2 regions of the Micromonospora sp. NPDC005203 genome follow, and region 2 is predicted to be linked to the other one. Evidence: riboswitches for the same ligand, from Rfam matches in the RefSeq annotation. Region 2 holds a riboswitch; the other holds the start of a gene.
What was found. A riboswitch is a leader RNA that binds a small molecule or an ion and turns the genes downstream of it on or off. The one in region 2 is predicted to bind S-adenosylmethionine.

Region 1 (3,961 bases), on a different contig from region 2:
GCGGGTGGCGGTGGAGAGCCCACACGGTGAGGGTTCCATCGCGATGCTGGTACGCCTGCTGAGCTACTGGCCGGGCAAGCTGCTGGTGCTGGTGCTGCTCGGTTTCGCGGCCACCGACTTCATCATCACCATCACCCTGTCGGCCGCCGACGCGACCGCGCACATCGACGAGAACCCGTTCTGGCCGGACGGGTTCAAGGGACACGAGGTACTTGTCACGCTGCTGCTGGTGGCCCTGTTGGGCGCGGTGTTCCTCAAGGGATTCACCGAGGCCATCGGCATCGCCGTCGTGCTGGTGGCGGCCTATCTGGCGCTGAACGCGGTGGTGGTCATCGACGCGCTCTGGCGGGTGGTGACGCACCCGAGCGCCGTCGGGGACTGGACGACCACGCTGACCACCGGGCACGGCGATCCCTGGCTGGTGGTCGGGCTGTCGCTGCTGGTCTTCCCGAAACTGGCGTTGGGCCTGTCCGGCTTCGAGACCGGGGTGGCCGTGATGCCGAGCGTACGGGGCGACCCGCAGGACTCCGAGGCTCGACCGCTGGGCCGGATCAGGGGCGCCCGTCGGCTGCTCACCACCGCCGCGGTGATCATGAGCGTCTTCCTGATCACCAGCAGCGTGACGACCACCATCCTGATCCCGGCGGAGGACTTCCGGCCGGGCGGGCCGGCGAACGGCCGGGCGCTGGCCTACCTGGCGCACCAGCACCTCGGGGAGGTGTTCGGCACCGTCTACGACCTGTCCACCATCGGGATCCTCTGGTTCGCGGGGGCGTCGGCGATGGCCGGACTGCTCAACCTCGTCCCCCGTTACCTGCCCCGCTACGGCATGGCACCGGCCTGGGCGCGGGCCGTCCGGCCGCTGGTGCTGGTCTTCACCACGGTGGCCTTCCTGATCACGGTCGTCTTCGACGCCAGCGTGGACGCGCAGGGCGGCGCGTACGCCACAGGTGTGCTGGTGTTGATCACGTCAGCGGCGACCGCGGTGACGCTCGCGGCGGCCCGGCGGGGTCAGCGCGGTCGCACCCTCGCGTTCGGCGTCATCGCGGTGGTCTTCGTCTACACCACCCTGGCGAACGTGGTGGAACGCCCCGACGGCGTCAAGATCGCGGCCTGTTTCATCGGCGGGATCATCGTGGTCTCGGTGCTGTCCCGGGTGTCGCGGGCCTACGAGCTGCGGGTGGACCGGATCGAGCTGGATCCGGTCGCCACCCGGATGATCGACGAGCGGGCCGGACGACGGATCCGGCTCGTCGCCCACGAGCCCGACCGGCACGACGAGGCCGAGTACCGCGCGAAGTTGGAACAGACGATGGCGGACAACGACTTCCCCGACGACAGCGACGTGATCTTCGTCGAGGTGCACGTCACCGACCCGTCGGACTTCCAGACCGAGCTGCTGGTACGCGGCGGCCTGGCCGACGACAGCTTCGCGGTGCTCAGCCTGACCAGCTCCTCGGTACCCAACGCGCTCGCCGTCCTGCTGCTGGAGATCCGCGACCGCACCGGGCGGCGACCGCACATCTACTTCGAGTGGAGCGAGGGCGGCCCGGCCCGCAACTTCCTGCGCTACCTGGTGTTCGGACAGGGCGCAATCGCCTCGGTCACCCGGGAGATCCTGCGCCGCCAGGAACCCGACCCGTGTCGCCGGCCGCACGTGCACGCCGGCTGACCTGCGGGCCGAGCATCCTCCGGGCACGGTGAGCGTGGTCATAACGACTGGACGATCCACCCGTGCGTGCTGCTAGCCTCGCTGCAGGTCATGAGTGCCAGCGCGAAGCCCCGGCTCGCTGGCCGGCAACCCTCCTCCGCGGTGGGGTGCCCCGGGTGAAGACCAGGCACCGGCACGACGTCGGTGCAAGCGTGGCCTGGCACCCAGGTCAGCACAGACCCGGGAGAACCATGCGCACCCTCAGCACCGCCCCACCGACCGATGTCGCGCAACTCCGCGCCGGTCAGCCCACGCCGGCACTGACCCGGCGGCGGCACGTGGACATGATGCGAATGTGCAGCGCCGCGTGTCAACGCGGCCCCCGGCACTAGCGCACCTTTCTTTTCCGAGCCTTCCAGTCTTTTCCAAGCCTTTCCAGCGGTACGCCCATCGGGCGCACCGTCGGCGGCACACGTCCGTGCCCGCCGAGACACGACCCCTTTCGGAGACACCCGTGCGAATCCTTCCTGCCCTGACCCGTGCCGCAGCCCTGGGCGCGGCCACGATCCTGGTTGCCACCGCTCTCACCGCCTGCGGCGACGACACCTCGTCCGACGCCACCGCCAACCCGTACGGCCTGGCGCAGCCGGGCGTGCTGCGGGCCGGCACGCTGACCGACGCCCCGCCGAACGTGTACCTCAAGGACGGCAGGTTCACCGGCTTCGACAACGACCTGCTGACCGCCGTGGCCGGCAAGCTCGGCCTCACTGTCGAGTTCGTCGGCACCGACTTCTCCGCGCTGCTGTCCCAGGTCAACAACCACAAGTTCGACGTGGGCAGTTCCTCGATCACCATCACCGAGGCGCGCAAGAAGACCGTCGACTTCGGCAACGGCTACGACTTCGGCTACTTCGGCCTGGACGTGCCGGCCGGCTCGCCGATCACCGGCTTCGACCAGCTCGCCGGCAAGCGGGTCGTGGTGGTGCAGGGCACCGTGCAGGACGACTACGCCACCGGTGAGCAGCTCGACCCGGTCCGGGTGCCGGACTACAACGGCGCGATCAACCAGCTCAAGGCCGGCACCGCCGACGCGTGGATCGCTCCGGCCGAAATCGGCGAGAAGTCGGCCGCCGACAGCACCGGCAAGATCACCGTGGCGGCCAAGCAGCTCAGCCCGGCGCCGACCGCCTACGCCGTGGCCAAGGGCAGCGACAAACTGCGCGAGGCGCTGAACAAGGGCCTCGACGAGGTCGTCGCGGACGGCACCTGGAGCCGGTTGCAGGCGCAGTACTACCCCGGTCGGCCGATCCCGGCCGACTTCACGCCGGGCAGCGGCACTGTGTCGGCACCGACCGCGTCGGGCACGTCGTCGAAGCCGTCGGCGTCCGCGTCGGCCGTGCCGTCGGCGTCCGCGTCGGCCGCGTCCTGACCCGGTGACGAGCGAGCAGGGCGGTAGGAGAGGCGACCGATGGATCCGTTGAGCACGCTGTGGGAGACCTTCTTCGACATCGACGCGATGCGCGAGGCGCTGCCCGAGATGCTGACCGTCGGGTTGCCCAACACGCTGATCCTGGCGGTCTCCGCCGCCCTGCTCGGCTCGGTGCTGGGCCTGCTGTTGGCCGTCGCCGGCATCTCGCGCAGCCGTTGGCTGCGCTGGCCGGCGCGGGTCTACACCGACGTGTTCCGAGGACTTCCGGCCGCGGCGACGATCCTGCTGATCGGCGTCGGGCTGGCGCCGCTGGGCATGCAGGTCTGGGGACCGGACCCCTACCCGTTGGGCATCCTGGCGCTGTCGCTGATCGCGGCCGCGTACATCGGGGAGATCTTCCGGTCCGGCATCCAGTCGGTGGAGGCCGCCCAACTGGAGGGCGCCCGCGCCCTCGGCTTCTCCTGGACCGACGCGATGCGGCTGGTGATCATCCCGCAGGGCATCCGGCGGGTGCTGCCGGCCTGGGTGAATCAGCTCATCGCCCTGATCAAGGACTCCAGCCTGGTCTACTTCCTCGGCCTGGTGGCCAGTCAACGGGAGCTGTTCCGGATCGGACAGGACTACGCCGCCACCACCGGCAACGAGTCGGCGCTGCTGCTGGCCGGGCTCTGCTACCTGGTGTTGACCGTCCCACTGACGCACGTCGTCAACTGGATCGACCGGCGGCTGCGCAACGGCCGGCCGGCGACCACACCGACAGACGAGGACGACGACGACACCGCTTCGGCGTACGCCGCGACGGAAGGACACCGGTGATGACCACCGAGACGACCACCTCGGTCAGCCTCGACGTACGCGACGTGCACCTTGCCTTCGGACCG
Region 2 (3,961 bases):
CCTCGCATCCGGCTCGATGGCATACGCCTACTTCGTCGTGCACCAGCCGGACGATCTGCTGCCGCTGCACAACGGTGGTGAGCTGTCGGCGCTCTTCTGCTGGTCGTTCCTGCTGGTCGCGGCCCTCGGCCCGGGTTCCTGGGCGCTCGACACGCTGCTCGCCCGTCGCCGCGACGTTCGGCCCGCGCCAGTGGTGCCGGCGACCGAGCCCAGCTCGATGGTCATCTGACTGCACCCGTACCGCGCGTCGCCGGAGCCTCGACGAGGCGGCCCCGGCGACGCGCCCGGTCAGTCGCACCCGCCCCACGCGAGGGTTGGGGCGACGACGCGGGAGCGTCAGGCCGAGGTGCGTGCGCCGAGCACCGCGTCCAGGAGGCCGGGGTAGAGGCGGTCCAGTTCGTCGCGGCGGAGCCGGACCAGGCGGCTGGTGCCGGCGGCCCGGGTGCGGGTCAGGCCGGCCTCGCGCAGGACCTTGAGGTGGTGGCTGCGGGTCGCCTTGGAGACGCCGAAGTCGAAGCTCCCGCAGGCCGCCTCGCCATTCTCGACAAGCGCCCGCACGATCTGTAGCCGCACGTCGTCGGCGAGTGCGGCCAGCACGCTGGTGACCGGTACGTCGGTCAGGTCGGGTTCGTGCGGCTCCATGTGACCAGTGTAACCCTTGTTCGACAACCTTCGAACAACGTCCTATGGTCGACGTCGTTGGTTCGACGATACTCGAACATTGGAGCTGACGATGCGACCCCGTGCCGCCGCCTACCCGCTGCTCGCCGTGCTCGGTTGGGGCGTGATGTTCCCGGTCCTGGCCAGTGCGCTGACCCGGGTCGACCCGCTCAACCTCACCACCGCCCGCTACCTGCTCGCCAGCGCCATCCTGGTCGCGATCCTGCTGCTCCGCGAAGGTTCCGGCGCACTGCGGCACGGCGGTCGGACCGGCGAGATCGTGCTGCTCGGCGTGGTCGGCTTCGCCGGCTTCAACGTGCTCACCAACCTGGCGCTCGAACACGCCGCCCCGCAGCAGATCGCCCTGTTCGTGGCTACCACCCCGTTGATCACCCAGTTGGTCCGCTGGGCGCGCGACGGCGTACGGCCGAAGCCGCTCCTGCTGGCCCTCTCCCTGGTGGCGCTCCTCGGAGTCGGCCTGGTGATCACCCGCGGGAGCCTGGCCGGGCTCGGCCAGTTCGGTCTCGGTGGGCTGATGATGATCGGCGCGGTCCTCGGCTGGGGCATCTACACACACGGTGCCAGCCGGTTCGGCGACTGGTCCCCACTGCGCTTCACCACCCTGACGGCGCTCGCCGGCACGGCGGCCATGCTGGTCACGAGCATCGGCGCGGACGCCGTCGGCTGGCAGCACGCGCCGGCCGCCGCCGACCTCGCGGCGGTCACCCCACAGTTGGCGTACGCCGTGGTCGTCGGCGCGGTGATCGCGGTGCTGGCCTGGAACACCGGTGTGCAGCGGCTCGGTGCCGCCAACGCGGCGCTGTTCATGAACCTGGTTCCGGTCACCACCTTCGCGGTGCAGATCGCCCGCGGCTACCGCCCGGAGCCCATCGAGCTGGTCGGGGCTGCCATCACGATCGGTGCGCTGGTCGCCGCCAACCTCGCCACCCGGCCTCGGATTCGGCCCTCGTCGCCGCCGCGGTCGACCGCGACCACGGACCAGATCGCCGTGGTCGACCCGGTCGCGGTGAGCGCCCGCTGACCCACCCGCCGGTGCCCTCAGGCCCAGCGAGCCCTGCTGGCCGCCCTCGGTGCCGTGGCGATCTACCTCGGGGGGCGCCGCCGCCGGTAACTCGCTGAGTTGTTCGGCTCACAGCGTGGGATCCGCGGTAGAGGCGACGGAGATAGTTGCCTAGACTCGACGGCACAACTGCATACCTCATCCAGAGGGGCTGAGGGATACGGCCCGACGACGCCCCGGCAACCACCCCGCGCGCTCACCGCTGAGCGACCCGTGGGGCAGGTGCCAATTCCGTCCCCGCCGCACCGTGCGATGTGGGGAAAGATGAGAGGACCCTCGACATGACGTCGACGCTCGCCGCCTCCGGCATCGACACCTCCGCCAGCCCCGCCCGCGCCCTGGTCTGTCGCGCCTGTTCGGCCCGTTACCCGCTCGTCGCCCAGCACGCCTGCTACGAGTGTTTCGGCCCCCTCGAAGTCGACTACGACACCACCGCACTGGCCACCGTCACCCGCGAGCAGATCGAGGCCGGCCCGGAGAACATCTGGCGCTACGCGGCACTGCTCCCCGCCGGTCAGGACCCGGCCAGCCGGGTCACCCTCGACCCGGGGCTGACCCCGCTGGTGGCGGCCCCGCACCTCGCCGCCGAACTGGGCATCACCGCGCCGCTGTGGGTCAAGGACGACAGCGCCAACCCGACCCACTCGTTCAAGGACCGGGTCGTCTCGGTGGCGCTCACCGCCGCGAAGGCGCTCGGCTTCACCCGGTTCGCCTGCGCGTCCACCGGCAACCTGGCCAACTCGGTGGCCGCGCACGCCGCCCGCGCCGGGGCGCCCTCGGTGGTCTTCATCCCCAGTGACCTGGAGCAGGGCAAGGTCATCACCACCGCCGTCTACGGCGGCGAGCTGGTCGCCATCGACGGCTCGTACGACGACGTCAACCGACTCTGCGGCGAGTTGGTGGAGACTGACGAGTTCGAGGACACCGCGTTCGTCAACGTGAACGTCCGGCCGTACTACGCGGAGGGCTCCAAGACCCTCGGCTACGAGGTGGCCGAGCAGCTCGGCTGGCGCATCCCGGCGCAGGTGGTCATCCCGATGGCCAGCGGCGAGCTGCTCACCAAGATCGACAAGGCGTTCTCCGAGCTGGTGGAGATCGGCCTGGTCGAGGCGCCGGCCGGCGGCTGGAAGGTCTTCGGCGCCCAGTCCGCCGGTTGCAACCCGATCGCCACCGCGCTGCACGCGGACACCGACACGATCATCCCGGTCAAGCCCACCGGCATCGCCAAGTCGCTCAACATCGGCGACCCGGCCGCCGGCGTCTACGCGCTGGAGGCGGTCCGCCGCACCGGCGGCTGGATGGAGTACGCCGACGACGACGAGATCCGCGCCGGCATCCGCGATCTGGCCCGCACCACGGGCGTCTTCGCCGAGACCGCGGGCGGGGTGACCGTGGCGGTGCTCCGCAAGCTCGTCGAATCCGGTCGGCTCGACCCGGCCGCGGAGACCGTCGTGTTCAACACCGGTGAAGGTCTGAAGACCGTCGACGCGGTGGCCGGCGAGGTCGGACCGACCCACCACATCAAGCCCTCGCTGCGCGCCGCCCGCGACGCCGGCCTCCTCGGCTGACCGTCTGGCCCTGGCCCTGCCTTGCCCTGCCCTGACCGTCCTGCCCTGCCCTGCCCTGCCTCCGCGTCACGGTCGCTTTGCCCGCTTTGTGGGTATCGTCGGCCTTGGCTGGCCTTGGTCCACTCGGGTTTCTGGAAGTCGGGGTGTCCCCGCTGTCGGACACCCCGACTTCAATGAAACCGAGTGCATCAAGCGGTGGGTCGCGCTGCGGTGGGTCGCGGGTGCGATGGGTCGCGCTGTGTCTCGCCGGGCCGGTGGATCAAGCGTTGTCCGAGGCGGGCCGAGTGGATCAGTCTGTGACTGAGATTTCGCTGTGAGTGTGGAAAACCCGCCGCTGTGGACTTGACGGCAGGAACCGGACGGCGCAAGATGCTCCGTGCGGGAGGGCATTTCGCCGAAGACTTTTGAAGTTCTTGCGACCCAACGCCGGAGGCGTTGTGCGAGTGTCCCTCCCGACCACGTTCGATCGGGCCAGCGAGTAATTCGCTGGCCCGATCGCTTTTCCGGGCGCAGGCTCAGCGCCATGAGCATCACGATCGCGTCGTTCGACGGCACCGACCGAGTCGCGGTCGACGAGGCGTACCTGATCGGCGCGGCGGCCAAAGACGCCGATCTGCCGGACCTTCCACCCTTCTGTCGGCGACGCTTCGAC

Region 1: it holds a riboswitch for S-adenosylmethionine, as region 2 does, so the genes downstream of both, ACFYPM_RS13535 (ABC transporter substrate-binding protein) here and thrC (threonine synthase) in region 2, are expected to answer to the same signal.

What each region holds. Positions count from the first base shown of each region.
Region 1 is NZ_JBIAKV010000004.1:399,884-403,844, forward strand. Features, by position in the region: gene ACFYPM_RS13530 (amino acid transporter) at 1-1,672, shown strand, start outside; SAM riboswitch class IV at 1,759-1,870, shown strand; gene ACFYPM_RS13535 (ABC transporter substrate-binding protein) at 2,166-3,080, shown strand; gene ACFYPM_RS13540 (amino acid ABC transporter permease) at 3,120-3,896, shown strand; gene ACFYPM_RS13545 (amino acid ABC transporter ATP-binding protein) at 3,896-3,961, shown strand, end outside.
Region 2 is NZ_JBIAKV010000002.1:277,297-281,257, forward strand. Features, by position in the region: gene ACFYPM_RS06490 (DoxX family protein) at 1-229, shown strand, start outside; gene ACFYPM_RS06495 (ArsR/SmtB family transcription factor) at 337-642, opposite strand; gene ACFYPM_RS06500 (DMT family transporter) at 734-1,702, shown strand; SAM riboswitch class I at 1,877-2,012, shown strand; gene thrC (threonine synthase) at 2,023-3,309, shown strand; gene ACFYPM_RS06510 (GNAT family N-acetyltransferase) at 3,833-3,961, shown strand, end outside.